DNA from 4 places in the Streptomyces sp. NPDC093568 genome. Region 1 is predicted to be linked to each of the others. Evidence: riboswitches for the same ligand, from Rfam matches in the RefSeq annotation. Region 1 holds a riboswitch; each other region holds the start of a gene.
The links. A riboswitch is a leader RNA that binds a small molecule or an ion and turns the genes downstream of it on or off. The one in region 1 is predicted to bind cobalamin.
Positions count from the first base shown of each region.

Region 1 (7,549 bases):
ACATAGGTCACCAGCAGGATGACCGTCGACCACACGGCCGCCTCGCCGGGAGCGGTGGCGGAGTTCTCGACCTCCTCGGTGAGGTTGACCGCGGACTCCCAGCCCCAGTAGATGAACACGCCCAGCAGCAGACCCGCCGTCAGATCGGCGCCTCCCGCACCGAAGGGGTTGAGCCAGCCGAACGCCGGATCCACGGAGTCGAGCGTGCCGGTGTCGGCGTAGACCCGGTAGAGCGCCACCACGGCGAACGCGAGCAGGCAGGCGACCTGCGCGAGGATCAGGACGTTCTGCACCCGGGCCGAGACCTCCGTGCCGATGACGCACACGGCCGTCATCACGATGATGAGCAGCACCGTGAGCGTCTGGCGGACGAACTCGTTGTCGACCCAGCTGTCGAGACCGAAGGCGAGCAGCGCGAACGTCACTGCCACGTCCGCCAGCGACCCGACCACCAGGACGCCGGTCATCGTGATGGCCCAGCCGCCGAGCCAGCCGGCCCACGGGCCCATCGCCCGGGTGACCCACGAGAAGGTCGTCCCGCAGTCCTGGTCGACCTTGTTGAGGTAGTAGAACGCCGAGGCGATCAGCAGCATCGGGACGAAGGAGGCGAGCATGACGCCCGGGGCGTAGACACCCACCAGAGCGACGACCGGCCCGATGGCCGCGGCCAGGGAGTACGCGGGCGAGGTGGCGTTGAGGCCGATGACGAGCGCGTCGAGAAACCCGATCGCGTTGGCCTTCAGCCCTTCGGGCGGGCGGGTGTCCAGGGTGCCGTCGGCCATGCTGCCTCACTTCGGTCGTACGTGACCTCATGAAACAGGCAGGCGTGGTGGCCGCCTCTCCTTTGCCGACTGGTGGCGGTGGGGATCACCCGTGTGCCCAGTCACGGCCCGCGTCGGGTGCGGTGTGCGCCGCCGTGAGGGCCGCCAGCTCCTCCGCGTCGCGGGGACCGGCCGCCGCGTCGTCCAGCAGCCCCTGTGCCCGCAGCAGCCGGGTCGCCGCGACGCCCCAGGGCAGCCGCAGACCGGCCTGCTGGAGGAGGTCGGTGCGGGCCAGCATCTCGGGCGCCGGGCCGGTGCGGGCACCGTCCGGCGTGAGCAGTGCCGCGTCGTCGGCCCAGCGCAGCGCGAGGTCGACGTCGTGCGTGGCCATCACCACCGTGGTGCCGCTCGCGCGCAGCCCGTCGAGCGTGACGAGCAGCCGCTCCTGGCCGTCGGGGTCGAGCCCGGCGGTCGGCTCGTCGAGGATCAGCACGCGCGGCCGCATGGCGACCGCCCCGGCGATGGCGGTGCGCTTGCGCTGACCGTACGACAGCAGGTGCGTGGGCCGGTCGGCCAGCGCGGTGATGTCGAGGGCGGCGAGCGCCTCGTCGACCCGCGCGCGCACCTCGGGGTCGGGCAGGCCGAGGTTCAGCGGGCCGAAGGAGACGTCCTGGGCGACGGACGCGGCGAAGAGCTGGTCGTCGGGGTCCTGCACCACCAGCTGCACGGTGGTCCGCAGCCGGGTCAGCCCCTTGCGGTCGTAGGTGACCGGCGCCCCCGCCACCGTCAACCGGCCCTCGCGCGGCCTGAGTCCGCCGCTGAGCAGCCGCATCAGCGTGGTCTTGCCGCTGCCGTTGCGGCCCAGCAGCGCCAGGGCGCGGCCCTCGCGCACGTCGAAGTCGAGGCCGCTGAGCACGACGGGGCCGTCCTCGTAGGCGTACGACGCGCCCCGCAGGGCGACCAGGGCGGCGGGCTCGCTCATGACAGGGCCCCTTTCAGTACGAGGGTGAGGGCGGCCAGCGTCGCGAGCAGTGCGCAACTGGCGGCCGTGAAGCGGACGGAGACCTTCGCCTCGGGCACCAGGACGCGCAGGGTGCCGTCGTAGCCGCGCCCGGCCAGCCCGGCCTGGAGCCGGGTCGCCCGGTCGAAGGCCCGTACGAACGCGGTGGCGCCGAGCCCGGCGAGCGAACGCCACTCCGCGGCCCTGCTGGTGTGCCCGAGCCGCGCGGCCTGGGCGTCCCGGATGCGCCGCACCGAGTCCAGCAGCAGGAAGCTCATGCGGTACGTCACGAGGGCGACGTCGACCACGGGTGCGGGCACCCCCGCCCGCACCAGCCGGGGCAGCAGATCGGACATCGGGGTGGTGAACGCGAACAGCAGCACGCCGAGCGAGGCGGCCGAGGTGCGCAGCAGCAGCTCCCCGGCGCGCGACCCGCCGTCGTCGGCGAGGGACACGAAGCCCTCCGGGCCGCCCACCTGGACCAGCAGGGTGGCCGCGCCGGTCACACAGAAGCCGAGCGGCACACGATAGGCGCGCCACAGCCGTCGCGCGGGCACGCCCGCCGGACCCAGCAGCACGGCGAGCGCGGTGACCAGGACCAGCGCGGCGCCCGGCCAGGGCGGCAGCGAGATCGCGAGCACGGTGAGGCCGAGCCCGAGCACGGCCTTGTCCACGGGATGACGACGGCGCCAGCGACTGCTGTGCGCCGCCGCGTCGATCGGCAGCATCCGTCAGACCTTGTCGGCCTTGGGTTCCTCGCCGGCCCTCGCGCGCTCCAGCGCGCGCTGCTCGCCCTGCCGCCGGCCCCGGTGCAGGCCGAAGTAGTAGGCGAGAACACCGGCGCCGAGGGCGGCCTGGAGGGAGAACAGCGCCGACTCGATCTCACCGGACGGCGGCTCGTACAGCGGTGAGAACCAAGGCTTGTAGTCCGGTTCGATCTCGGTGATGGCCGTCTCCGCCTCACCGTCGGAACCGGTGAACGGCTCCTCCTTGTGGTCGCCGAGCCCGAGCGCGAGCGGCAGCACGGCCAGTGCGGCCACCACGAGCAGCAACAGGACGTTGATCTTCGTGTTCCTGCTCATCGGGCCACCGCCTCGGTCTCGCTCCCGGTCCGCTTCTTCGTCAGGAGCACGCCCAGCCGGGTCAGTTCGCCCTTGCTCGACTGCACCAGCAGCCGCATCACGAGCACCGTGAGTAGGCCCTCGCTCACCGCGAGCGGGATCTGGGTGACGGCGAAGATGGAGCCGAACTTGCCGAGCGCGCCCAGGAATCCGCTGCTCGGGTCGGGGAAGGCGAGGGCCAGCTGGACGCTGGTCACGCAGTAGGTGGACAGGTCGGCGAGGAACGCGCCGAAGAAGACGGCCACCATCAGCGGCACGTCGTAGCGCCGCAGCAGTTTGTAGATGGCGTACCCGGCCCAGGGCCCGACGATCGCCATCGAGAAGACGTTGGCGCCGAGCGTGGTCAGGCCGCCGTGGGCGAGCAGCAGCGCCTGGAAGAGCAGGGTGATGGTGCCGAGGACCGCCATGATCGGCGGCCGGAAGAGGATGGCGCCCAGGCCGGTGCCGGTGGGATGCGAGCAGCTGCCGGTCACCGAGGGCAGCTTCAGCGCGGACAGGACGAACGTGAAGGCTCCGGAGGCGCCGAGGAGCAGTGTGCTCTCGGGGTGCTCCCTGACCTCACGGGTGAGTGATCGGACTCCGTGTACGACGAACGGCGCGGACGCGACGCCCCAGGCGACCGCGTGCGCCGGAGGCAGGAAACCCTCGGCTATGTGCATGGCTCAGCAGACCCTCTCCAGCACCTCGTGGATGGTTGACGCGCCTTGGCCGGTCTCCTGGCTGACGGGTGACACCGCCCGTGCTCCGCCTTCCCGGGTCCCGAAGAACCCAGTGGCTGCCCGTGAGGGCCGGAGCCGGACTTCCCGATTCACAGTGGCGAGGGCCGCACCGGCATCACACCGGATTTCCCGTTCACCAAGGCGTGGTGACAGTAGTGCCCGGACACGGTGGCTGACAAGCACGCCTCGGGGGCGTGAAAGCGGCGTTCGTCCGCTTCGTGGCGGGTTCGCGCGCGGGCGCGTAACGTGACGGAGCATGAAGATCCTCATCAGTGCTGACATGGAGGGCGCCACCGGGGTGACCTGGCCGGGCGACGTGCTGCCCGGGACACCGCAGTGGGAGCGGTGCCGGGGGATGTTCACCTCGGACGTCAATGCCGCGGTGCTGGGGTTCTTCGACGGCGGCGCCGACGACGTCGTCATCAATGAGGCGCACTGGTCCATGCGCAATCTGCTGCTCGAACGGCTCGACGAGCGGGCCGAGATGCTCACCGGCCGGCACAAGTCGCTGTCCATGGTCGAGGGCGTGCAGCACGGTGACGTGGACGGCATCGCCTTCGTCGGTTACCACGCGGGCGCCGGCATGGAAGGTGTCCTCGCCCACACCTACCTCGCGAACTCCGTCACAGGGGTGTGGCTGAACGACGTACGCGCCAGCGAGGGCCTGCTGAACGCCCATGTCGTCGCCGAGTACGGCGTGCCCGTCGTGCTCGTCACCGGCGACGACGTGGCCTGCGAGGACGCGCTCGGCTACGCGCCCGGGGCGCTGAAGGTCGCCGTCAAGGACCACGTCTCGCGGTACGCCGCCGTGTGCCGTACACCGGCCAGGACCGCCGCCGACATCCGCGCGGCGGCCAAGGAGGCGGCCGCGCTGGCGGTCCGTCAGCAGCCGGTGAACGGCGGTCCGTTCACCGTCGCCGTCGAGTTCGACGCCGAGCATCTCGCCATGGCCGCGACCGTCGTCCCGGGCGTCGAACGTATCGGCGAGCGAAAGGTGGCGTACACCAGCGAGCGCATGTACGAGGGAATCCGTACCTTCAAGGCGGTCACCACGATCGTCTCGGCCGCGGTGGAGGAGCAGTATGGCTGACGGGCAGGCGCTGGAGGAGGTCGTGACGTTCACGTCCGACCTCATTCGCATCGACACGACCAATCGCGGGGGCGGCGACTGCCAGGAGCGACCCGCCGCCGAGTACGCCGCCGCGCGGCTGACGGAGGCGGGCCTGGAGCCCACCCTCCTGGAGCGCACGAAGGGCCGCACGAACGTAGTCGCCCGCTTCGAGGGCAGCGACCCCTCGGCGGACGCGCTGCTCGTCCACGGTCACCTGGACGTGGTACCCGCGCAGGCCGGCGAGTGGACCGTGCACCCCTTCTCCGGTGAGGTCCGCGACGGGGTCGTCTGGGGCCGGGGCGCGGTCGACATGAAGAACATGGACGCGATGATCCTCGCCGTCGTCCGCGCCTGGGCCCGCGCCGGCGTGCGCCCCCGCCGGGACGTCGTGATCGCGTTCACCGCGGACGAGGAGGCGAGCGCGGCGGACGGCTCCGGCTTCCTCGCGGACCGGCACGCCGCACTGTTCGAGGGCTGTACCGAGGGCATCGGCGAGTCCGGGGCGTTCACCGTCCACGACGGCAGCGGACGGCAGATCTACCCGCTGGCGGCCGGGGAGCGCGGCACCGGCTGGCTGAAGCTCACGGCGCGCGGCAGGGCCGCGCACGGCTCCCGCCCCAACCGGGAGAACGCGGTCACCCGCCTCGCCGCCGCCGTCACCCGGATCGGCGCCCACGAGTGGCCGGTCCGCCTGACCCCGACGGTCCGCGCCGCCCTCACCGAACTCGCGGCGTTGTACGGCCTCGACGCCGACCTGGACGACGTGGACGGCCTGATGCACAAGCTCGGCCCGGCGGCCAAGCTCGTCGAGGCGACCGTCCGCAACAGCGCCAACCCGAGCATGCTGGAGGCGGGTTACAAGGTCAACGTCATCCCGGGCGAGGCCGTCGCGTACGTCGACGGACGGTATCTCCCGGGCTTCGAGGACGAGTTCGGCGCGACCATCGACGAGCTGACCGGACCGGACGTCGACTGGGAGTTCCACCATCGCGAGGTCGCCCTCCAGTCGCCCCTCGACTCGCCGACGTACGCGAGGATGCGCGCCGCCGTCGAGGAGTTCGCGCCCGAGGGGCACACGGTGCCGTACTGCATGCCCGGCGGCACCGACGCCAAGCAGTTCTCGCGGCTCGGCATCACCGGCTACGGCTTCTCGCCGCTGCGGCTGCCGGAGGGCTACGACTACGGGGCCATGTTCCACGGCGTCGACGAACGGGTGCCGGTCGAGGCACTGCACTTCGGTGTGCGGGTACTCGACCGCTTTCTGCGCACGGCCTAGACGAGGTAGGGGAGACAGTGCGGACGCTGGCGTACGGTTCCTGGCCCTCGCCCATCGACGCGGCCGTCGCCGCGACGCACGAGGGGCGGCCCGAGTACGTGGGTTTCGTCGGTGACGAGGCGTGGTGGACCGAACCACGCCCCACCGAGGGCGGGCGGCGCACGCTGGTGCGGCGGCGCGCCGACGGGGAGGAGACGTCCGTGCTGCCCGCTCCCTGGAACGTGCGCAGCCGGGTCGTCGAGTACGGGGGTCAGCCGTGGGCGGGCGCCGTGGTCGACGGCCGGCCGCTCGTCGTCTTCGTCGACTTCGCCGATCAGCGGCTGTACCGGTACGAGGAGGGTGAGGAGCCTCGTCCGCTCACTCCCGTGTCCGGGGTGGGCGGTGGACTGCGCTGGGTGGAGCCGCAGTTGCGGCTGGAACGCGGTGAAGTGTGGTGCGTGCTGGAGGAGTTCACGGGCCAGGAGCCGACGGACGTGCGGCGCGTCCTGGCCGCCGTACCGCTGGACGGCTCGGCCGCCGGGGACCGGGCCGCCGTGCGGGAACTCACCGGTGAGCGGCACCGGTTCGTCACCGGCCCGCGGCTCTCGCCCGACGGGCGGCGCGCGGCGTGGCTGGCCTGGGACCATCCGCGGATGCCCTGGGACGGCACGGAACTGCTGGTCGCCGACGTCGGCGACGACGGCACGTTCGGCCGTCCGCGCGGTGTCGCCGGGGGACCGCGGGAATCGATCGCCCAGGTCGACTGGTCGGCCGACGGGCGGCTGCTGTACGCCAGCGACCGCAGCGGCTGGTGGAACCTCTACCGGGACGGCGAACCCGTGTGCCCGCGCGAGGAGGAGTTCGGCGGCCCGCTGTGGAAGCTCGGGCTGAGCTGGTTCGCGCCGCTGGCGAGCGGGCTCGTCGCGGTCGTCCACGGCCGCGGCTCCACCGCCCTCGGGGTTCTCGACCCCGAGACCGGCGAGATCGTCGACTCGGCGGGCCCCTGGACCGAGTTCGCACCCACCCTCGCGGTGCACGGCGAGCGGGTGATCGCCGTCGGCGCCAGCCCGCGCAGCGCCTACGAGGTGGTCGAACTCGACACCCGCACCGGCCACTCCCGGGTGATCGGCGCCCCGCACGACGACGCCGTGGATCCCGCCTACTACCCCGAGCCGCAGATCCGTACCTTCACCGGCCCCGCCGGCGACGACATCCACGCGCACATCTACCCGCCCCACAACCCCGGCTGCGTCGCCCCCGCCGACACACCGCCGCCCTACGTCGTCTGGGCCCACGGCGGCCCCACCGACCGGGCGCCCCTCGTGCTGGACCTCACCATCGCCTACTTCACCTCGCGCGGCATCGGGGTCGCCGAGGTCAACTACGGCGGCTCCAGCGGGTACGGGCGGGAGTACCGCGAGCGGCTGCGCGAGCAGTGGGGCGTGGTCGACGTCGAGGACTGTGCGGCCGTCGCGCTCGCCCTCGCCGACGAGGGCACCGCCGACCGCGACCGGCTCGCCGTCCGGGGCGGCAGCGCGGGCGGCTGGACCAGCGCCGCGGCGCTCACCACGACCGACGTCTT
Region 1 is NZ_JBIWJD010000001.1:741,880-749,428, forward strand. Features, by position in the region: gene ACIRD7_RS03145 (APC family permease) at 1-782, opposite strand, end outside; gene ACIRD7_RS03150 (energy-coupling factor ABC transporter ATP-binding protein) at 868-1,743, opposite strand; gene cbiQ (cobalt ECF transporter T component CbiQ) at 1,740-2,489, opposite strand; gene ACIRD7_RS03160 (energy-coupling factor ABC transporter substrate-binding protein) at 2,493-2,843, opposite strand; gene ACIRD7_RS03165 (energy-coupling factor ABC transporter permease) at 2,840-3,541, opposite strand; cobalamin riboswitch at 3,571-3,757, opposite strand; gene ACIRD7_RS03170 (M55 family metallopeptidase) at 3,858-4,691, shown strand; gene ACIRD7_RS03175 (M20/M25/M40 family metallo-hydrolase) at 4,684-5,988, shown strand; gene ACIRD7_RS03180 (prolyl oligopeptidase family serine peptidase) at 6,006-7,549, shown strand, end outside.

Region 2 (7,549 bases), on a different contig from region 1:
TGTCGGAACCACGCGGTGCGCGGCGGGGGCATGCGTCGGCGCCGCGGCCCTGTGGGCACGTCGGCGCCGTGCGACGTCGTCCAGAGAAGCAGCCCGGCAGGGTGTCCGCAATGAGCCCTTTTGCTAGTTGTGGTCGTATGTGGCGCGGGAGTCGTCCGTGTGACGTGGCTCTCAATGTGCAGGTCGGAGGGTATATGGACGCGTACATGACATCCGATTTATCCGACTAAGGGGGATCGTAGGTGATGTGGGTCATGTGGGGTGCTTCACCGCGGGAGTAACGGTCCGCGCGCGGCCTCTCACCGTGTGGGTGCGTCGAATGTGACCGGGCTCTCGAAGGCCGCCCGGCGGGTGGCCCGGCGCAGCGCCTTGAGGATCGCCGGGCCGAGCGTGAGCGTCAGCGCGACGGTGACCAGCGCCCGGCCGAGGTCCCAGCCGAGGGACGTGGCCAGGCAGTACGCGACGAAGCGGGCCAGGTTGCCGAGCGGCCCGGCCTCGGGGTCCGGGGCGATGTTCGAGCCGTCCCGCATCAGATAGGGCCAGCCCTGCATGTTCATCACCGTGCCGTAGGCGAAGGCGGCCAGGAAGCCGTAGCCGGCCAGCAGGATCCGCTCCGCACGGCCGCGCAGCCGGTCCGCCCCGGGCAGCAGCCCCGCGCCCATCGTGAACCAGCCCATCGACAGCATCTGGAACGGCATCCACGGCCCCACCCCACCGGTGAGCAGCGCGGACGCGAACATCGTCACGGCACCGAGGACGAACCCGAAGCCCGGCCCCAGGACCCGGCCGCTGAGCACCATCAGGAAGAACATCGGCTCGATCCCGGCCGTCCCCGCCCCGAGCGGACGCAGCGCGGCACCGGTCGCCGCGAGCACGCCCAGCATCGCCACCGCCTTCGGGCCGAGCCCGGACTCGGAGATCGTCGCCGCGACGATGGCGACGAGCAGCACCAGCAGGCCGGTGAAGAGCCAGGGGGCGTCCTGGGCGTGCGCGCTGACCTCGGAGGCGGGCGGGGCGAGGAAGGGCCAGGTGAGGGCGGCGACGCCGACGGCGCTGACCAGGGCGAGGGCGGTGATGGAGCGGGGGCCGAGGGGGACCGGGCGGGACTGGGGCTGGGGGCGGGCCTCGGACCGGGCTCGCAGGCGGGGGGCGGTCATGACAGGGCCTTTCGCACCTGCGCGACCGTGAGCCACTGCTGCGGGGCGAGGATCTTGGTGACCTGGGGGGCGAAGGACGGGGAGGAGACCACGACGTCCGCGGTCGGGCCGTCGGCGATCACCTCGCCCTCGGCCAGCAGGATCACCCGGTGCGCCAGCTCGGCGGCCAGCTCCACGTCGTGCGTGGCCAGCACGATCGCGTGCCCCTCGGCCGCCAGATCGCGCAGCAGGGAGACGAGGCGGGCCTTCGCGGCGTAGTCGAGTCCGCGGGTCGGTTCGTCGAGAAGGAGGAGCGGCGGGCGGGCGGTCAGGACGACGGCCAGGGCGAGCGTCAGCCGCTGGCCCTCGGAGAGGTCACGGGGGTGGGTGTCGTCCGCGATGTCCGGCAGCAGCTCGGAGACGAGGGCACGGCAGGTGCCGGGGGCGGCGCCCGCGTCGGTGTCGGCGGCCGCGCACTCGGCTTCGACCGTGTCGGCGTAGAGGAGGTCGCGGGGTTCCTGCGGGACCAGGCCGACCCGGCGTACGAGGTCGCGGGGCGGGGTGCGGTGCGGGACGGCTCCGCCGACGTGCACCTGGCCGGCGGACGGTTCGACGAGGCCGACGAGGGTGTTGAGGAGGGTGGACTTGCCGGCGCCGTTGCGGCCCATGAGGGCGACGGTCTCGCCGGGGGTGACGGTGAGGTCGATGTGGTGCAGGGCGCGGATGTGGTCGCGGGTGACGGTGAGGCCCTGCACTTCGGCGGCATGGGGGGACTGCGGGACGAAGGTGGGCTTGCGGCGGAACCAGCGGAGGGGGGTGGGGGGTGCGGATTCGTGGCGGGTGCGGGTTGTCCGTGGCTGGTCGCGCAGTTCCCCGCGCCCCTGAAGGGCGATGCCGTCCCGGTTCTCAAGTTGTTGCCGCAGGTCCGCCGCTCGGCGGCGGGCGTCGCGGACCGTCAGTGGCAGCGGGGACCACTCCGCCAGGCGGCCGAGGGCCACGACCGGCGGGTACACCGGCGACACGGCCATGATCTCCGCCGGTGTGCCGATGACCGGGGCCGTGCCGGGGGAGGGCATCAGGACGATCCGGTCGGCGTACTGGACCACGCGCTCCAGGCGGTGCTCGGCCATCAGGACCGTCGTGCCGAGGTCGTGGACCAGGCGCTGCAGCACGGCGAGGACCTCCTCCGCGGCGGCCGGGTCCAGGGCCGAGGTCGGCTCGTCCAGGACCAGCACGCCGGGGTGCGGGGTGAGCACCGAGCCGATCGCGACCCGCTGCCGCTGGCCGCCGGAGAGGGTGGAGATGGAGCGGTCGCGCAGGTCGGCGAGGCCGAGCAGGTCGAGGGTCTCCTCGACACGGCGGCGCATCACCTCCGGGGCGAGGCCCAGCGACTCCATGCCGTAGGCGAGTTCGTCCTCGACCGTGTCCGTGACGAAGTGGGAGAGCGGATCCTGGCCCACCGTGCCGACCACGTCCGCGAGTTCGCGCGGCTTGTGGGTGCGGGTGTCGCGGCCCGCCACCGTGACCCGGCCGCGCAGGGTGCCGCCGGTGAAGTGCGGGACCAGCCCGCTCACCGCGCCGAGCACGGTGGACTTGCCGACCCCCGACGGTCCGACGAGCAGGACCAGCTCGCCCTCCGGGACCTCGAAGTCCACGCCTTGGACGGTGGGTTCTACGGCACCGTCGTACGTCACGGAGACGTTCTCGAAGCGGATCACGACGTCTCCTTGCGGGCGGCGGGACTGCGGTGTGCGGGGCTGACGAAGGCCGGGAGCAGGCCGATGAGCACGGCCGCCGCGGGCCACAGCGGGAGGGTGGGGGCGACGAGGGGGACCAGGCCGGGGTGCAGCGCCGCCGGGTCGCGGTCGGCGGCCAGGGCCAGCAGGGCGGCGACCGCCGCGCCGGAACCGGCGACCAGCCAGGCCCGGGCGTCCCAGCGGTCCGGGCGGTACCGGGTCCGCGGCGAACGGCGTCCGCCCAGCCGCAGGCCCGCGAGCGCGGCGGCGAGTCCGGCGAGGAGGACCGGCAGGCCGTACGTCCCGCCCTCGGCGGTCAGCAGGCCGTACGTTCCGGCGCAGACGCCCAGCAGACCGCCGAGGGTGAGGGCGGCGGTCGTACGGCGTACTCGGGGCGGGACGTCGGCGGTACGGCCGTAACCGCGCGCGTCCATCGCGGCGGCGAGGGCGACCGAGCGCTCCAACGCGCCCTCCAGGACCGGGAGTCCGACCTGCAGGAGGCCGCGCACACCGGTGTCGGGGCGGCCGCGCAGCCGGCGGGCGGCGCGCAGGCGCTGGACGTCGGCGATGAGGTGGGGGGCGTAGGTGAGCGCGACGACCACGGCCACGCCCATCTCGTAGAGCGCGCCGGGGAGGGACTTGAGGAGGCGGGCCGGGTTGGCGAGGGAGTTCGCCGCGCCCACACAGATGAGGAGCGCGGCCAGCCGCAGGCCGTCGTAGAGGGCGAAGAGCAGTGTCTCGGCGGTGACCCGGCCGCCCAGGCGGATGCCCTGGGCCCACTCCGGGAGCGGCACTTCGGGGAGCGTGACGATCACATGGGTGCCGGGGATGGGGGAGCCGAGGGCCACGGCGAAGACGAGGCGGATGACGATGACGACCAGGGCGAGCTTGACGAAGGCGGCGTAGGAGCGGGCCCAGGGGGCGTCCGGGCGGCAGGTCGCCACGACGTAGGCGGACGTCGCTGTGAGCAGGGCGAGGAGGAGAGGGTTGGTGGTGCGGGTGGCGGCGGTACCGAGCGCGAGGGACCAGAGCCACCAGGCGCCGGGGTGGAGGGCCGAGTGGCGCCGGCGGTGGGTGGGGTCGGGCTGGGCGGCGGGCCTGCCGGCCATCAAGGCCGCCGCCGTCTTGCCTGTCATCGAGGCCGCCGCCGTCGTGCCTGCCACATCGCCGCAGCTGCCAGTACGGCCACCACGGCGGCGCCGGCGGCCGGCCCCAGTCCCGCGCCGCCGTTCGAGTCGTCGTCCTTACCGGCCGTGCGGTCGGTGGGCTTCGGCTTCCCGCTGTCGCCCGACACCGGCTCCCCGCAGCCCCTCTGCGGATACCCGGCGATGGCGCACAGCAGGGCGTTGGTGTCGTACCGCAGCGGCTTGGCCACGGCCGCCAGGGCCTCCGCGGTGGAGGCGTCGGGAGCCACGCGCGCGCACGCGGTACGCCGGTTTGGCGGCGCCTCACCCGACGGGGCGTCGGCCGCCGTACCGAAGTCGAGGACCAGCGCCACCCGCTTCTTGCCGTCCTGCGCGGGCGTACGCGCGCAGATCACCGCGAACTCGGCCGCGCCCCTCGGCTGTGCCGCGTCCTTGGAGTCCTCGCTCACCACGAAGCGGAAGCCCTGGACGTCGCCGTCGGACGGGCGGGTGATCGACGGCCCCTGGGTGGCGTAGACCCAGGAGCCGCCGTCGCGGTCCCAGAAGGACCAGTAGCGGTAGCCGGTCGCCTGGGCGGCCGGGGCCGCGCCGGTCAGCACGACCAGCGCGGCCAGGAGCGGGGCGAGGACGCGGCGGATCACGCCTGCGGGCCCTTCTTGCGGCCGCTCAGCAGGAAGCCGATGCCGATACCGACGACGAGGAAGATGCCGACGTACCACCACACACCGAAGGGGCTGTCGCCCTTGTCGTCCTTGGTGTCCTTCTCCTGCTTGGCCGTCGCCTCCGCGGAGGTCTGCGGTGCCGGGCCGGTCGCGTTGAGCTGCTTGACCAGGTCGGCGCCGCCGAAGTCGCGGGGGTCGGCGCCGGTGGCGTGGGCGGCGAAGATCAGCTGGGCGTAGGCGGCCGGCCCGCTCTGGGCGGCCCACCGCGCGGAGTTCCGCTCCAGCCAGCGCAGGGGCTCGCGGGCGGCGTCGGCACCGGAGCGCGCGGCGAGGGCGACGACCGCGTCCGCGGTGTTGCCGTAGTCGGGCTGGTCCTCGGCGCCGGGGAGCGCGGACTTCAGGTGGCCGTCCTTGGAGAGGGCCTTGGTGAGGTAGGCGGCGCCGTTGGCGGCGGCCTGCTGCGGGGAGGAGCCGTCGGCGCAGGTCGCCTCCGCCGGCTTGCCGGGGCTCACCACGAGGCCCTTGCCGAGCGCGCCGACGACGCCTGCGGCCGTCGCGTCGGCGTTGGCGGCGAGGGCGCCCTTCTTGTCCGGCTGGAAGGCGAAGGCTCCGGCACCTTCGCCCTTGCAAGGCAGGGCCAGCCCGATGAGCGCGTCGTACGGGGACTTCCCGCCCTTGACGGCCTCCGCGGGCTTCTCGCCCGCGGCGGCCAGCGCGCCGACCACGACCGACGTCGAGTTCGCGTCGGTGGCCCCGCCCGCCATGTAGCCCCAGCCGCCGTCCTTGTTCTGGACCGACTTCAGCCAGGACACCGCCTTGTCGGCGGCGGTGTCGTGCCCGCCGAGCGCGGCAAGTGCCTGGACGGCGGCGGCCGTGTTGTTGGTGTCGACCAGGGTCTTGGCACCGCAGTCCGCGCTCGTGTCGGCGCGGTAGGGCGCGAAGGCCCCGTTGGCGCACTGCTGCCCGAGCAGCCAGTCCACCGCCCCCTTCGCCGGCTTCACGCCCACGGTGTCCTGCGCGAGCAGCGCGAGGGACTGGCGCCAGACGCCGTCGTACGTGGGGTCGGAGTCGCCGTACAGCTCGGCGGGGAACGCCTTCGACGGCGACGCGGAGGGGGTCGGGTCGGCGGCTACGGCGGGCGCGGCCGCGCCGATCACGACAGTGGCGGCCAGGGCCGCTGCGCTGCGGCGGACGTACATGATCGGCGGGTGCCCTTCCCTAGGGGAAACCGGGCAGCACAGGGAAAACCCCCGGCGGCTCGGCTCCGTATACCTCGACGGTGCCGCGCTCCGGCAGGCTGCCGGGGCACGTGAGCCGGTCACTGTCCCGTACGCGGCGATCCGGCTCACCGGCCCTTCGACGACCGGATTACGGTTGCGGGTCAGCGCCGGATTTGCACCGGCTTTCCCCCGTACGGGTGTGATGACGACGCGGTCACTCTACCGGCCCGTAGGAAAGCGGCTGAGGGGAGGCTGTGGACGGGGGTAGCTTCGGCCGTATGGGGATCACGGGGAGGACCGGACGGCTGCTCGGTTCGGGGCGCGCGTCCGATGTGTACGAGATCGACGAGGCGTGGGTGCTGCGCCGCGACCGGGAGGGCTACGCCGACGGCCTCGCCGAGGGCGCCCTGATGGAACGCCTGCGCGCCCACGGCTACCCGGTGCCCCGGGTACGGCTCGCCGACTCCTCGCGCTCCGACCTGGTCATGCAGCGGCTGTACGGGCCGACGATGCTGGAGGCCCTGGTCGCGGGAGACATCGGCCCGCGCGAGTCCGGGGAGCTGCTGGCCCGCCTCCTGCGGCAGTTGCACGCCGTCCCCGGCCGGGTGGTCCACCTGGACCTCCACCCGGAGAACGTGCTGCTCACGCCCGACGGCCCCTACGTCATCGACTGGGCCAACGCGGAGGTGGGCGACCCGGGCCTGGACTGGGGCATGTCCGCGGTGATCCTCGCGCAGGTGGCCTTGGCGGACGAGCGGTACGCCGCCCCCGCCCGCGCGATGATCACCGCCCTCCTCACCGACCCCTCCGCCCTCACCCGGGACGGCCTGACCGAGGCCCTGCGCCGCCGGGCCGCCAATCCCACGATGACCGTGCGGGAGGTCGAAGTGCTGGGTGGGGCGGAGGAGTTGGTTCAGTCGTTCATGGCCTAGGCGCTCGCGGGGTCGGGCCGCCGAAGGCCAGGTGGAGGACTCGGGCGGAGAGCAGCCAGGTGCCGTCGGCCGACCGGCGGAAGGTGTCCTTGTAGTGCCCCACCTGAACCGGAGGCCCCGGCGGGATCAGGGCGCCCTCGTGGCCGTCGACCCGGTACGTCGTGAAGTACGAGGTCGCCGTCGCGGTGTCGGGGGACGTCACCGTCACGAGAACGTTGGACATCAGGCGACGCGAGAGTCGGTCGGCGGGACGGGATCCGAAGTACCCGCGCAGCGCGTCCCGCCCCTCGACCAGCCGCTCACCCGCCGGCCACTCCCATGTGCCGTCATCCGTGAACAGCTCGGCGACGGAGGCCGGTTCGCCGAGGTCGAGGCGGTGGACGAAGTCGACGACGAGGCGCTCGCAGGCTCGCTCGGCGAGCAGCAGGGCCAAGGGATCCATGGCGCCCATCTTGCCGCGTCACACCGCCACGTACGTCACCGGCTCACTCCCCGCCACCGCCTCCGCCCTCCCGAGCTTCACCAGCCGCCGCAGATGGGCCTCGGCCTCCGCGATCGCGATGTTGCGTGAGCCGTAGGGGATTTGGTCCCACGGCCGGTTCCACTCCATGCGTTCGGCGAGCTGCCAGGGGGTGAGAGGCGTGGCGAGGAGGGTGAGGAGGTCGGTGAGGCGGGTTTCGTGGTGGGTCAGCAACTCGGCGACGCGGGCGGCGGCGTC
Region 2 is NZ_JBIWJD010000002.1:96,105-103,653, reverse strand. Features, by position in the region: gene ACIRD7_RS09980 (ECF transporter S component) at 300-1,157, opposite strand; gene ACIRD7_RS09975 (ABC transporter ATP-binding protein) at 1,154-2,854, opposite strand; gene ACIRD7_RS09970 (energy-coupling factor transporter transmembrane component T) at 2,851-3,981, opposite strand; gene ACIRD7_RS09965 (SCO2322 family protein) at 4,005-4,658, opposite strand; gene ACIRD7_RS09960 (prenyltransferase/squalene oxidase repeat-containing protein) at 4,655-5,878, opposite strand; cobalamin riboswitch at 5,996-6,127, opposite strand; gene ACIRD7_RS09955 (phosphotransferase) at 6,178-6,831, shown strand; gene ACIRD7_RS09950 (nuclear transport factor 2 family protein) at 6,821-7,273, opposite strand; gene ACIRD7_RS09945 (MBL fold metallo-hydrolase) at 7,292-7,549, opposite strand, start outside.
Region 2: another riboswitch for cobalamin. It lies ahead of ACIRD7_RS09960 (prenyltransferase/squalene oxidase repeat-containing protein); the one in region 1 lies ahead of ACIRD7_RS03165 (energy-coupling factor ABC transporter permease).

Region 3 (7,549 bases), on a different contig from region 1:
ACGTCCTGCAGGCCCATCGCGCCAAGGCCCACCGGGCGCCACTTGGCGTTCGAGCGGCCCGCCTGCTCGGTCGGGTAGAAGTTGATGTCGACGACGCGGTCGAGGAAGGTGACGGCGGTGCGGACGGTGGCGTCGAGGCGCTCCCAGTCGATGTCGCCGTCGTCCACGAAAGCACCGAGGTTGACGGACCCGAGGTTGCAGACCGCCGTCTCCCCGTCGTCGGTGACCTCCAGGATCTCCGTGCAGAGGTTGGAGGAGTGGACGACATGGCCCGGCAGCGCCGTCTGGTTGGCGGTGCGGTTGGCGGCGTCCTTGAAGGTCATCCAGCCGTTGCCGGTCTGCGCCAGGGTGCGCATCATGCGGCCGTACAGCTCACGGGCCGCGATGGTCTTGCGCGCGAGTCCCGCCGCCTCCGCCTTGCGGTAGGCCGCGTCGAACTCCTCGCCCCACAGGTCGACCAGTTCGGGCACGTCGGCGGGGGAGAACAGGCTCCACGGCTCGTCGGCGTTGACCCGGCGCATGAACTCGTCCGGGATCCAGTGCGCGAGGTTCAGGTTGTGCGTACGCCGGGCGTCCTCACCGGTGTTGTCGCGCAGTTCCAGGAACTCCTCGATGTCGGAGTGCCAGGTCTCCAGGTAGACCGCGGCGGCACCCTTGCGCCGGCCGCCCTGGTTCACGGCGGCGACGGAGGCGTCGAGCGTCTTCAGGAACGGGACGATGCCGTTGGAGTGGCCGTTGGTGCCGCGGATCAGCGAACCGCGGCTGCGGACGCGGGAGTAGGCGATGCCGATGCCGCCGGCGTGCTTCGAGAGGCGGGCGACCTGGTGGTAGCGGTCGTAGATGGAGTCCAGTTCGTCGAGTGGGGAGTCGAGGAGGTAGCAGGACGACATCTGGGGGTGCCGGGTGCCGGAGTTGAACAGCGTCGGGGAGGACGGCAGGTAGTCGAGGCGGCTCATGAGCCCGTAGAGCGCGGCGACTTCGTCGACCGCCCGCGAGGTGTCGTCCTCGGCGAGACCGGCCGCGACGCGCAGCATGAAGTGCTGGGGCGTCTCGATGACCTTGCGGGTGATGGGGTGCCGGAGCAGATAGCGGCTGTGCAGGGTGCGCAGGCCGAAGTAGCCGAAGCGGTCGTCGGCGGCCGGGTCGACCAGGGCGTCGAGGCGGGCCGCGTGGAGACGCGCGAACTCGGCGGTGCGGTCGGCGATGAGGCCCTCGCGGTGGCCGACGGCGACCGACTCGGTGAAGGACGTCACGCCCTGCGAGGCGGCCTCGGCGGCGATGGAGACGGTCAGCAGCCGGGCGGCCAGCCTGGAGTAGGCGGGGTCCTCGGAGATGAGACCGGCCGCCGCCTCGGTGGCCAGCTCGCGCAGCTCCGCCTCGTCCGCACGGGCGGACCGGCCGCGCAGCGCGGCGGCGGCGACCCGGCCGGGGTCGGCGTCGGGGAGATCGGCGGTCAGCTCGGTGAGGGTCCGCAACAAGGCGGTTCCCGGGGCGTCCTCGTCGGTCGGGACGACTGAGGCGGCTGAGGCCGGATCTGCTGGCGCGATGGTCACGTGGGGCTCTCCCTCGCTCGGCACGGGGGCCTTGCGGAGGGCAGGGGGCAGCACACGAGCGCACGCGGCGTCGCGTCCACCGGCCCATTCCACGAGGCCCGGACGTCAGTGCGCACCGGCCGGGTGGCCGGGCGCGCTGTCGGCAGGTCCTCGGACTGACTCCTGTGCGGGGCGTCTGAGAGAACAGACATGCACAAGTACACCGTTGCGGGACAGTTCCGGATTCGCACCGGATTCCCCTGCGGCGACAGCGAGGACGAGCATACATCTTGTGCTCACCCGCCACGCCACCCCCAGATGTTGTGTCGGGGTGGTTTCAGAGCGTCAACTCATAGGTGAGAAGAGTGATGTCGTCGAGGTGCGGGACGGGGTTCCAGTCCCGCTCGGGTGTGCGGACGAAGCCCAGCCGTTCGTAGATGCGGTGGGCGCCGTGCATGGTGCGCTGGGTCGACAGGACGATCCGCACACAGCCCTCCGCGGCCCGTGCCCGGTCGACGCAGGCCCGCACGAGGGCCTCGCCGGCGCCGCGGCCGCGGGCCGCCCGGTCGACGGCGAGCATCCGGATCTCCGCCTCTCCGGGACGGGCGATGTCGGCCATGGGCCCGCCGGCCGGCACGAAGGTCACCCCGCCCAGCAGCCGGCCGTCCTGGACGGCCACCAACACCTCGGCGGCGAGAGCCCGCTTGGCCACGTCCCTCAGTTCCCCGAGGTATTCGTCACTCTCGCCGAAGTCGAGGAGGCCGTCCTGGAGGTAGGCCTGGGCGGTGAGCTCACCGAGGGTGTCGTACTCGGCGGGTTCCACGGGCCGGATCACGATGTCCATAGGGCCGAGTCTGCCGGACGGGCAGGACGGCGAGCCCGGGTTTTCTCGCCGAGGGCCGCCGGGTTGCGGGGCGTTCCTGGAGTGCTTCCATGGAGATAGGCGTCGGAGCCCGCGGCCCCTCCGTTTCGAGCCCTCCAGGAAGTTTCGAGCTCTTCTCGGAAGGAGGCGCAGCATGACGTCGGTCGTCCGTCGCCCGCCGGGCAAGAAGCGGCCGCGGAACGCGCCGATGGCGACGCTCGCTCCGCGGCGGGCGGGCAGCTGGGCCAGGCAGGGAATGGTGGGGCACTGGCACAGGCTGACGATCCGTCTGGAGGCCCGCCGCGGCAGCACCCACTCCAAGAAGTGGCGCCGGTGGTTCACGTACACCAACGTCACCAGGGTCGTCTGGACGGTGGCCGCCCTCGCGTTGCTCGCCTGGATCGTGGAGGGCCTGTACATCTTGATCTCGAGCCGCACGACCGGCTTCGAGAAGTGGCGGCAGGGCAACGAGGGATTCGAAACCGTCCTGCGCTTCGTCGGCCCGGTGCTCGCCGCGTCGATCGCCGCCACGCTCTTCCTGTTCTGGTGGTACCGGTGGACCAAGCGGCGCTATCTGGCGAAGGCGCGGGACGACCCCCACGGACTGGTGCTCACCGCCGGCCCGGACACCGCGGAGATCGTGGGCCGGGAGGAGATCGTCCGGGTCATCGCCGAACGGTTGCGCGAGCGCGAGACACGCCGCCCCTATCTGCTGGTCGGCGGAGTCGGCGTGGGCAAGACCGCCGTCCTCGTACGGCTCACCGAACTGCTGGCCGAGCAGAACGCCGTACCCGTGCCGATCCGGCTGCGGGACGCGAACGGCGGCACCGACCTGAACTTCGAGCGCATGGCCAAGCAGCGTTTCACCGAAGAGGCGCCCCGGGGCATCCTCGCGCGCGGCAAGACCGATCGGGTCTGGCAGCAACTGCTCGCCGACGACAAGCCGGTCGTCATCGCCGACGGACTGGAAGAGGCACTCCTCGGCGACGGCCAGAACCGGGACAACATCATCCGGCGGGCCATCGAGCGCGCCTACGAGGAGAAGCTGCCCCTCGTCATCGCCTCCCGCCCGCACAGCCCGCTGGAGAGCACCCCGGCGGCGATCGTGGAACTCGAACCGCTCAGCGAGGAGGAGGCCCTGCGCTTCGTGCAGGCACGGGTGCCGGACACGGACGAGCGCCGCGTGGACTGGATCGTGGAGACGGCGGAGGTGACCGAGTCCCCCGTCTACCTTCAGATAGCCCGCGAGCTTCATCGCCACGGAGCGCTGGAGCACGACCGGCCGGACGCCGACCCGCAGCACATGAACACCCGCAGCCGCGACCGCGGCACGCTGCGACTGTGGCTGCTGCAGACCTGGGACGAGGCGCTGTGCGAGGGCCGGCTGCGCGAGGGCGTCGCGCTGAGCCGCCGGGAGCGCCGCGACACCCTCGAAGTGGTCTCCGCGCTGGCCTGCGTGGGGCTGCTCCAGGACAAGCTGGAGGTCGGCCTCGGGGAACTGCTGGACTCCGATGTCCACCCCGGGCCCGCTCGGCGCGCGCAGGCCCGCGCCGAGCACCTGTGGAGCAGCGGACGCGGCTTCGACCGGTACGGCAAGCGAGGGAACGTCTTCTCCGAGTGGCACAGGCAGCAGATCTGGGACGTGCTCTGCCAGCGGCTCGGCCCGCAGGAGCGCACGCGGCTGCGCGGCGGGAACATGGACCAGTGCCGGGCCGCCCTGGCCCGGATCGCGCGCAACGCGGACAAGCTCGGGCTGGTGGAGGGCTTCGAGCGGAAGGTCCGTTTCCCGCACAGCATCATCCAGGCCTATTTCGGCTACCGCCTTTTGGGCCAGCTGGGCGAGCGGGGCGCCGGTGAACTCATCGAGCACGCGCTGCAGCCGCCCGGGCCCAGCCGCGAACTGCTCATGGCCCTGGTGCTGTTGTCGCGCCGCCGGGCGGCCAGGCGCAGGGCCCGCGGGGGAGGCGTCCGGGCCGAGGCGAAGAAGGAGTTCGACGAACGCCTCCGCCACTCACGCGTATGGGGGCACACCCTGGCGCACCGGCTCTGCAAGGCCGCGGAACGCCGCACGGACGACCCCAAGGCCCTCGACCTCTACGCGGCCGCCGTGGAGATCGAGAGCGCGGAGGACTCCCCGAGGCTCCTGGGCGACATACTGGCGGAAGTCCGTCAGACCTGGATGGGTTTCAAAGGCGACCGGCGCACCCTCGACGACGCCAAACTGCGGCTGCTCAGACAGCTCGGAGCCGCACTGCGGAGCGTCTCCGACCGGATCGACACCACTCCGCTCTACGAGGAGCTCGTCGAGATCGGCATCAGGGAACCGTCCTACTCCATACGCCTGGCCGCCGCCCAGGAGTTCGGCACCGGCGGCAACCCCGCGTTCGCCGTGATCCGCAGTCGGGTCGGGCTGAACACCGACCCGGTGCAGGAGTACAACGACCGGCTCGGAGAGCTGAAGGACTGGAAGCGGCGCGAGCACGAGCGATGGGCCGAGCGCATGGCCGACGCCAGGGCCGCCCGGGTGGCCTCACGCGCCCGGTCCGAGCGCATCGCCCGGCTGCAGCAGGACCGGCGCGAGCTCAACCAGGAGTACCGGGCGAAACGCGTCGATCTGTTCCGGGAGTTCGTGATGCGTGCCTGGATGATCCCCATGCTGCTGGGCTCCGTCGACGGGGCGCACCGCGACGAGGCCCGGGAACGCCTCACCAGATGGCTGCGTCACCTCGACCCGAAGGCCACCGGCGGCACCCCCGACCTTCCGCTCGCCCTGGAGGCCGCGCTGGCCCAGGGCTTCAAGTACGCGGCCAACCGCCGCATCCGGCATCCGCAGGCCTTCCCGGACGGTCGCGCCGATCTGATCCGGCAGGCGGAGACGGTGCTGCAGCAGTCCCGGTGCTGGTACTCGCAGCTCATGCTGCTCCAAGCGCTGTGCCTGTGGGAGCTCCAGGACAGCGCCGGGCTCCACGAGCGGGACCCGCACGCCGTGAGGGGGAGGGGCGCTCGCGAGCCGGTCCGGGTGATGGGCGGAACGACCGCCATACGGACCGTGGAGCGCTGGCTGTCGATGGTCGGCACGGCGGTGAGCAGGGCGCCCGGGTATCCGGAGGCGGACGGCGTCTCGTCCCGGCAGTCCCTGCATCCGTTCGTCGCGGAGGCCGGGGACCTGGTGGCCCTGGCGCTCGAGACCGGGCAGCCGGAGCGCTTCCTCTGGATCGACGAAAAGGGCGTCGCCGACAACATCGGCGCGCGCACCGGAAACCCCGAGGGGTACCGCAAGCACAACCTGTGGATCCCGCCCTCGGTCGGGTGGAGCACCCTCGACGCGCGCGCCCAGCGCCTCGTCGCCGATGTGCTGGTGATGCTGAACCTCATCGAACGGGACGGGCATCCGGACGAGGTCGAGGAGCGGATGGCCCGCGTGGAACAGCAGGGGATGCCGCTGCCGCCGTGCATCCGCACCGACCGTGCTCCCCTGCGGCCCGACCTGCGGGCCGGTATGGCGGACCCGCCCGCACCGGGCACGTCCTGCCTGCCCGACTGCAAGTTCCAGCTCTGCCCCTACCCGCCGCGCGGATGCGTGCCCCGCGGGGAGATCCGGGAGCCGTTCTGCCGCCAGCAGCAGGCCCTGTTGCCGGGGCGGGTGCGCCGCCACTTCCCCAGGGTGCTGCGCAGGAAGACGCCGCGCTGGGTCAGCATGCGCGTCCGGGAACTCGACGGTTTCTGGCAGCAAATGGCCGGGCGCACGCGCAGCTAGCGCGGTACGCCCGGCCGGTGGACCGGCTGCGTCAGTGGGCCGAACCCGCCGTCGCCGGCGGCAGTTCCACCTGGACGCCCGGGTCGCCCGCGTCCGCCGTGTAGTCCTGCGGGCTCGTCTCGTCGATGCCCTCCGGGGCCTTCGCGGCCTTGAGGACGAAGGTCAGGACCACCGTCACCAGGACGTTGAGCACGAAGGCCGTCAGGCCGATGTAGCCGATCTCGCCGATGCCCGGGATCTCCTTGGCCGAGCCGCCGAAGTGCTTCTGGGTCGGGGAGGCGACGCCGTACGCGGCGACCGTGCCGTAGATCATGCCGACCGCCCAGCCGGCCAGCAGCGCCCAGCGGTGGAACCAGCGCGTGAACAGGCCGCCGACCAGGGCCGGGAAGGTCTGCAGGATCCAGATGCCGCCCAGCAGCTGGAAGTTGATCGCGACTGTCTTGTCCATCGTCAGGACGAAGACCAGCGCGCCCACCTTCACCAGCAGGGACACGATCTTGGAGACCTTGGTCTCCTGCGCGGGCGTCGCGTCCGGCTTGATGAAGTCCTTGTAGATGTTGCGGGTGAAGAGGTTCGCGGCCGCGATGGACATGATGGCCGCTGGCACGAGGGCGCCGATGCCGATCGCGGCGAAGGCCACGCCCGCGAACCAGCCGGGGAACATGTTCTCGAACAGCTGCGGGATCGCCAGCTGGCCGTTGGTGACCTTGACGCCGGCCGCGATGGCCATGAAGCCCAGCAGGGCCAGCAGGCCCAGCATGAGGGAGTACAGCGGCAGGATCGTGGTGTTGCGGCGGATCACCTCACGGCTGCGGGAGGACAGCGTCGCGGTGATCGAGTGCGGGTACATGAACAGCGCGAGCGCGGAGCCCAGCGCCAGCGTGGCGTACGTCCACTGCCCCGCCTCGGCCGGCACCAGCGCACCGCGCGGCGCACCCGTGGCCGGGTTGGTCTGGCTGTACGCCTCGCCCGCCTTGGCGAAGATCTCGTCGAAGCCGCCCAGCTTGATCGGGATGTAGATGATCGCCACCGCGATGACGATGTAGATCAGCGTGTCCTTCACGAACGCGATCAGGGCGGGCGCGCGCAGACCCGAGGAGTACGTGTACGCGGCCAGCACGCCGAAGGCGATCAGCAGCGGCAGGTCCTTGACGAACCAGTTCGTGTCCTCGCCGCCGCCGACGCCCATCACGTCCAGCACCGCCTGGATGCCAACGAGTTGGAGGGCGATGTACGGCATCGTCGCGAGGATGCCGGTGACGGCCACGGCCAGCGAAAGGCCCTTCGAGCCGAAGCGGCCGCGCACGAAGTCCGAGGTCGTCACATAGCCGTGCTTGTGGGACACCGACCACAGGCGGGGCAGGAAGGTGAAGATCAGCGGGTAGACGAGGATCGTGT
Region 3 is NZ_JBIWJD010000004.1:94,359-101,907, forward strand. Features, by position in the region: gene ACIRD7_RS17895 (ribonucleoside-diphosphate reductase subunit alpha) at 1-1,553, opposite strand, end outside; cobalamin riboswitch at 1,677-1,834, opposite strand; gene ACIRD7_RS17900 (GNAT family N-acetyltransferase) at 1,870-2,376, opposite strand; gene ACIRD7_RS17905 (ATP-binding protein) at 2,549-6,151, shown strand; gene mctP (monocarboxylate uptake permease MctP) at 6,183-7,549, opposite strand, start outside.
Region 3: another riboswitch for cobalamin. It lies ahead of ACIRD7_RS17895 (ribonucleoside-diphosphate reductase subunit alpha); the one in region 1 lies ahead of ACIRD7_RS03165 (energy-coupling factor ABC transporter permease).

Region 4 (7,549 bases), on a different contig from region 1:
GGCGGGGCGCGGGGCGGCGTGGGCGCCGCTGGTTCACAGCTCTGGGGGCGGCGGCCAGGGGTCGCGGGCGGACGAGTCGAAGCCTGGAGTCGCGCGGGATACGGGACGTCACGGGTGCAGTCTTCCGGTTGACGGTCCGAAAACCCAAACGGAATGTCACCAGGGGCGACGGGGATGGCCAACGCACGGGGTTCTGCGAGCGGCTCAGGGCCGATAACAGGCCACTGGTACGGGCTTAAACGGAATCCGCGCGACCGGTGCCGGAAGGGGGGCCGGCCCGGCCGGCCCTTGGGTCACATCAGGGGGGTCATGAAGCGGCGCAGGGATTCCTCGTACGACTCGGGGTCGGCGTTCCACATGGCCGCGTGGGGCGCCCGGTCGACCGTCTGGAGGGTCACCAGGTTGGGGTAGGTGTCGGCCAGGCGGCGCGAGAGCGCCCAGGGGGCCACCCGGTCGTCGGGGCCGTGGAAGACCAGCGTCGGCACGGCGAGGTGCTCGAAGGCGTCGGGGTCGGGGGCGCGGTCGGTGTTCAGCCCGGTGCGGCCCTGTGCCGCGCGGACCGCGAGCGGCAGGAGCGCGCTCGGGGTGTGGCGGGCCGTGGCGAGGGCGCGCAGGGTGCTCTCCCAGCTGAGGACCGGGGAGTCGAGGACGAGCCCGGAGACCCGGTCGCGCAGCCCGGAGTGCGCGGCGGCGCGCAGCGCCATGGTCGCGCCGGTGGACCAGCCGAGCAGCACGAGTTGCTTGGCGCCGTACCGGACGGCGTAGCGCATGGCCGCGTCCAGGTCGCGCCACTCGGTCTCGCCGAGGTGGTTCAGGCCGTCCGGCGGGCGGGGTGCGCCCAGATCGCCGCGGTAGGACAGGGCGAGGACGGGGAAGTGGCGGCCGCTGAGGAACTCCATGACGTTCATGGCGTGTTCGCGGGTGGTGCCGAGGCCGTGCACGGCGATGACCCAGGTGTCCCGCGCGCCGGGGACGAACCAGGCGGGCAGGGAGCCGAGTTCGCCCGGGATGTCGATGTCGGCGTGGTCGAGGCCGAGGGCGGCGCTCGGGTTGCCGACGTACACGTTCGGGGTGAGCCAGACGCTGTCGCCTGGCTGGAAGGAGCCGTGGGTGACGCGTTCGAGGCGGCGTACGACGGTGTCGGCGGAGTGCTTCGCCGCGGCGAGGACGGGGCCGACCACCGCGTGCGAGCCGTCGCCGGAGAGGCCGTAGGTGCCGGGGCGCAGCGAGGCGAGGGCGCGGGTGAGGGCGATCTGGCCCGCGGCCGTGGCGTGCACGGTGAGCCGGGGTTCGGTGGGCAGGGGGCGGCCCGGGGGCGCCGTCAGCGCGGCCCCACTGGCGAACCGCCCGGCGGCGACGCTCGCGGCGCCGGCGGCCAGAGCCACGGTGACGGCAGCGGCCGTCGCTTTGACAGTGCGCACCACTCCAGTGTCCGGGCGGACGGGGGCAGCGGCCAGTGGGAGGACGACTTCGAGTGAGGATCGCCGGGACAGCCCCCCCTCCGACGGCCGGCGGCTGCCGTCACCCTCGCTGCCCGTACCCCCGCAGCCGCTCCCCCACCTCCGCCACCTGCTCCTCCGACAGCAACGAGGGCGCGAGCCCGGGCACCGACGACGCCGTCAGCCACACGCGGCACATCCATTCGAGCTGGGCCGTGCGGTCGTAGGCCTGGTCCAGGGTGGCGCCGTGGGCGATCGTTCCGTGGTTCCGGAGGAGGCAGGCGGTGCGGTCGGTCAGGGCTCGGAGCATGTTCTCGGCCAACTCCTGGGTGCCGTACGTCGCATATGGGGCAACCCGGACCGGCCCGCCGAGGGCCGCGGCCATGTAGTGGATCAGCGGGAGTTCGGGAACGAGGGTCGAGACCGCCGTCGCGTGGACCGCGTGCGTGTGGACGACCGCCTCGGCGTCGGTGGCCCGGTAGATCGCCAGATGCATGGGCAGCTCACTCGTCGGCACGAGCGCCCCCAGCACCTGCGCACCGTCCAGGCCGACCCCCGTCACATCGTCGGGAGTGAGCCGGTCGTACGGCACTCCCGACGGCGTGACCAGCACGGTCTCCCCGACCCGCACCGAGACGTTCCCGGACGTGCCGACGACCAGCCCCTCGGTCACCGTGCGCCGCGCGGTCGCCACGAGGGCCTCCCAGGCCTCCGCCTCCTCGGGCCGGGCACTCCTGCCCCACGACTCCCCCACTTCCTGTGAGCCCTCCCGCCCATCCCGCTCTTCCCGCGCGCCCCGCAGATCCCGCCGCTCCTCAGCCATGTCCGCGATCCTGCCAGCCGGGCCCCGCACCCGGCGTCAACTCGCAGCCGGGGCCGCGCACTTTAGGGCGGAAGACGGACGTCGGGAAGGGCGCATCACGGGGCAAATCACCCCCGCCCCACCCTTGGCCGGGGATCGATCAGGATTCAACGATCTTCCAGTACTGTCTGCCTGATTTGTCGTGCACGTCGCCATTCCGGGGGGAAATATGGCCCGTGATCACAAACCGTCCCGTCACCGCTCCCGCCTCATAGCGATATCCGTGGCGGCCCTCACTCTCAGCGGAACCGCCCTCGCCGAGATCCCGGCCGCCGCAGCGGGCAAGCCCAAGGGCCACGACGTCTCTTCCCACCAGAAGAACGTCAACTGGCAGAGCTCGAAGACCAAGGGCGCCAAGTTCGTCTACGTCAAGGCGACCGAGTCCCACACCTACCGCAACCCCTACTTCGGCCAGCAGTACAACGGCTCCCGCAATGCCGGCCTGGTCCGCGGCGCGTACCATTTCGCGGTGCCGAACAAGTCGTCCGGCAGGACCCAGGCCGCGTTCTTCGTCGGCAACGGCGGCGCCTGGCGGTCGGACGGCTGGACCCTGCCACCCGCCCTCGACATCGAGTACAACCCGTACGGCAGGCAGAAGTGCTACGGCCTGAGCAAGGCGAAGATGGTCGACTGGATCCAGTCCTTCAGCAACGAGGTGAAGCGGCTGACCGGCCGCCGCCCGGTGATCTACACGACCACGCACTGGTGGAACACCTGCACCGGCGCCAGCCGCGCCTTCGCCTCGAACCACGCTCTGTGGATAGCCCGCTACAACTCGTCGACCGCGGGCTCGATGCCGGCCGGGTGGCAGTTCTGGACCTTCTGGCAGTACGACAACAGCGGCAGCCTGCCGGGTGACCAAAATCTCTTCAACGGCTCCATGAACCAGCTGAGGAGGTTCGCCCGGGGCTACTAGCCCGGCGACGCCTGGGCCGTGCGGCGACCTGCGGATCGAAGGTTTCCGCTTCCGGCGCTCGCAGACACCGTGCGGCCCACCCCAGTTCACCTTTCGTTCATCCAGGTTACCTACGTTCGTCCGGCCAATGACCTCGAACGATTGCCTGGGTAAATGGAAAACTTCTCGCTGATCCTCGCGATTGTGGTGGTAACCGCACTCGCGTTCGATTTCACGAACGGTTTCCACGACACCGCCAACGCGATGGCCACGACCATCTCGACCGGTGCGCTCAAGCCCAAGGTCGCGGTGGCCATGTCCGCCGTACTGAACCTTGTAGGCGCCTTCCTCTCCGTGGAGGTCGCCAACACGATCTCCAAAGGTCTCGTCGACGAGACCGGCATCCGCCCCGAGGTCATATTCGCCGCGTTGGTCGGCGCGATCCTCTGGAACCTGCTGACCTGGCTCGTGGGCCTGCCCTCCAGCTCCTCGCACGCCCTGATGGGCGGCCTGATCGGCGCCACCATCGCCTCGGCCGGCGTCGGCGCCGTCCACGGCGACGTGCTCGTCACCAAGGTGCTGATCCCGGCGATCGCCGCCCCGCTGGTCGCGGGCATCGCCGCGCTGCTGGCCACGCGCCTGACGTACTCCCTCGGCAAGAAGGCCGACGGCAACGCCTCCAAGAAGGGCTACCGCGCCGGGCAGATCGCCTCCGCCGGCCTGGTCTCCCTGGCTCACGGCACCAACGACGCGCAGAAGACGATGGGCATCATCACCCTCGCCCTGGTCGCCGGCGGCACCCTCGCCCCCGACTCCGACCCGCCCCTGTGGGTCATCCTCACCGCGGGCCTGGCCATCGCGCTCGGTACCTACCTCGGCGGCTGGCGCATCATCCGCACCATGGGCAAGGGCCTGACCGACCTTCAGCCGCAGCAGGGCTTCGCCGCCCAGACCAGCGCGGCCACGGTCATCCTGGCCTCCTCGCACCTCGGCTTCTCCCTCTCCACCACGCACTCCGTCTCCGGTTCGGTGATGGGCGCCGGCCTCGGCCGCAAGGGCGGCGTCGTCCGCTGGTCGACGGCCACCCGGATGTTCGTCGCCTGGGGCCTGACCCTGCCGGCCGCCGCCCTGGTCGGCGCGCTCGCGGAGTACGTGACGGGCTTCGGCGCCTGGGGCACGGCCGTGGTCGCCGTCTTCCTGGTCGCCTCCAGCGCCGTGATCTGGAAGATCTCCCGCCGCGAGGTCATCGACCACACGAACGTCGTCGAGACGGACGAGGCGCCCGGCGTGGTCACCACCGCCATGGCCGCCGTGACCCCGCCCCCCGCGGGCACGCCCGCCGAGGACCTCACGGCCACGATCCCGGCCCCGTCCAACGAGCCGGCCTCCTCCCAGGCCACCGTCTGACCCGCCCGGTTACCAACCAGAAAGAAGAACCATGAAGATCGACTGGGCGGCCCTCGGCTCCGTCTTCGGCGTCAGCCTCGTGGTCACCGTGGCCCTGGTGGGCCTGTTCACCCTCGGCATCGCCGGCCTGTCCCGCCGCGAACGCGCGGTCGCCCAGGGCGACTCGGCCGCACTCGCGGTCACGGGCGCGTACGCCTGCTTCGCCGCGTGCACGGCCGCGGTGGCGTACGGGATCTATCTGATCGTCGCCTGACACACGGCGCGCATCACCTGAAACACCCGAGGCGCGGGACGGACGACCGTCCCGCGCCTCACCGTTGTGTGGGCCTTCGCACACTCTCCCGTCGCAGGTCAACGGCAAGTTGACGCCCCTTCCAACCCCATGGTGGACTGCCGGGGCCAAGTACGGCGGTAGGAGAGGAAGCCGGTGTGAATCCGGCGCGGTCCCGCCACTGTCACCGGGGTAGAAAGCCCCGGGAGCCAGGAACTCTCACCGCCGGTCTCGTCGAACCAGGGCGTGGACACCCTGAGTGAGGACATGACGCGATGCTCGCCTGCCGATCGACACGCAGTAACAGACCCACGTGTGACCCCACGGTCGGCTGACCCCGATGCGAGCCGATCGCGTTTTCGCGTACGGCGCCGCCGCCGGACTTCTCGGTGACCTGCTGCTCGGCGATCCCCGCCGGGGGCATCCGGTCGCCGCGTTCGGGCGGGCCGCCGGCGCCGTCGAGAAGGTGTTGTGGCGCGACGACCGCGCGTGGGGTGCGCTGCACACCGCCGTGTGCGCCGGTGGCGCCGTCGCCCTCGGGGCACTCGCCGCGCGTGCCGTACGTACCTCTCCCGCCGCCTCCGTCGCGCTGACCGGCGCCGCCTGCTGGGCCGTCGTCGGCGGAACCTCGCTCGCCCGCGAGGCCCGGAGCATCGGAGGGGCCCTCGACGCGGGGGACATCGAGGGGGCACGGGCCCGGCTGCCGCATCTGTGCGGACGGGATCCGCAGGCGCTGGACGCGGACGGGATCGCGCGGGCGGTCGTGGAGTCCGTCGCCGAGAACACCTCCGACGCGGTCGTGGGGGCCCTGGTGTGGGGTGCCGTCGGCGGGGTGCCGGGACTCCTCGGGTTCCGGGCCGTGAACACGCTGGACGCGATGGTCGGCCACAAGTCTCCCAAGTACCGCCGCTACGGCTGGGCTTCCGCCCGGCTCGACGACCTGGCCGGCTGGCCGGGGGCCCGGCTGACCGCCGTGCTCGCCGCAGTCGCCGGGGGCGATCCCCGGGGTGCCGTACGAGCCTGGCGCGCCGACGCCGCGCAGCACCCGAGCCCCAACGCCGGTCCCGTGGAGGCCTCGTTCGCGGGGGCGCTCGGGGTGCGGCTCGGGGGGACCCTGTCGTACGGCGGGCGGGTCGAGCACCGGCCCGTGCTCAACAAGTCCGGGCGGGCCGTCGAAACCGCCGACATCGAGCGGGCCGTACGGCTGTCGCAGCGCGTCGGCTGGCTCGCGCTCGGCGTCTGTGCCGCCGCGCGCCGTATCGCGAAGGGGCGTACGTCATGACGGGCGGGGGGCTTCTCGTCGCCGGCACCACCTCCGACGCCGGCAAGAGCGTCGTCACGGCCGGGATCTGCCGCTGGCTGGTCCGGCAGGGGGTGAAGGTCGCGCCGTTCAAGGCGCAGAACATGTCGCTGAACTCGTTCGTCACGCGCGAGGGCGCGGAGATCGGGCGGGCGCAGGCCATGCAGGCGCAGGCCTGCCGGGTCGAGCCGACCGCGCTCATGAATCCGGTGCTGCTCAAGCCCGGTGGCGAGCAGAGCAGTCAGGTCGTGCTGCTGGGCAAGCCGGTGGGTGAGCTGAGCGCACGCGGGTACCACGGCGGGCGGCAGCAGCGGCTGCTCGGAACCGTGCTGGACTGTCTCGCCGAGTTGCGGGGCACGTATGACGCGGTGATCTGTGAGGGGGCCGGCTCTCCGGCCGAGATCAATCTGCGCCGGACCGACATCGTCAACATGGGCATCGCCCGCAATGCCGGACTCCCCGTCCTCGTCGTCGGCGACATCGACCGCGGCGGCGTCTTCGCCTCGTTCTTCGGGACCGTCGCGCTGCTGTCCCGTCAGGACCAGGAGCTGATCGCCGGGTTCCTCGTCAACAAGTTCCGCGGCGACGTCTCGCTCCTCGAACCCGGCCTCGACATGCTGCACGACCTCACCGGGCGGCGGACGTACGGCGTCCTGCCCTTCCGGCACGGGCTCGGCATCGACGAGGAGGACGGGCTGCGGGTCTCCCTGCGGGGCACGGTACGGGAGTCGAACGTCGCCCCGCCCGTCGGCGAGGACGTGCTGCGGGTCGCCGTCTGTGCCGTCCCCCTCATGTCCAACTTCACCGACGTGGACGCGCTCGCCGCCGAACCGGGCGTCGTCGTACGGTTCGTGGACCGGCCGGAGGAGCTGGCCGACGCGGATCTCGTCATCGTCCCCGGGACCCGGGGGACGGTTCGGGCGCTGGAGTGGCTGCGGGAGCGGGGGCTCGCGGACGCCCTGGTCCGCCGGGCCGCCGAAGGACGGCCCGTCCTCGGCATCTGCGGCGGCTTCCAGGTCCTCGGCGAGCACATCGAGGACGACGTCGAGAGCCGGCGCGGACAGGTCGAGGGGCTCGGGGTGCTGCCCGTCCGGGTGCGGTTCGCCCGGGAGAAGACCCTCACCCGGCCGGCCGGCGAGGCGCTCGGGGAGCCGGTGGAGGGGTACGAGATCCACCACGGCGTCGCCGAAGTGACCGGGGGCGAGCCCTTCTTGGACGGCTGCCGGGTCGGCCGGACCTGGGGCACGCACTGGCACGGCTCACTGGAGTCGGACGGTTTCCGACGGGCGTTCCTGCGCGAGGTGGCGGCCGCCGCGGGCCGCCGGTTCGTGCCGGCGCCGGACACGTCGTTCGCCGCGCTGCGCGAGGAGCAGCT
Region 4 is NZ_JBIWJD010000005.1:58,161-65,709, forward strand. Features, by position in the region: gene ACIRD7_RS20885 (alpha/beta hydrolase) at 294-1,421, opposite strand; gene ACIRD7_RS20890 (class II aldolase/adducin family protein) at 1,522-2,262, opposite strand; gene ACIRD7_RS20895 (lysozyme) at 2,471-3,217, shown strand; gene ACIRD7_RS20900 (anion permease) at 3,371-4,603, shown strand; gene ACIRD7_RS20905 (hypothetical protein) at 4,635-4,856, shown strand; cobalamin riboswitch at 4,972-5,114, shown strand; gene ACIRD7_RS20910 (cobalamin biosynthesis protein) at 5,215-6,156, shown strand; gene ACIRD7_RS20915 (cobyric acid synthase) at 6,153-7,549, shown strand, end outside.
Region 4: another riboswitch for cobalamin. It lies ahead of ACIRD7_RS20910 (cobalamin biosynthesis protein); the one in region 1 lies ahead of ACIRD7_RS03165 (energy-coupling factor ABC transporter permease).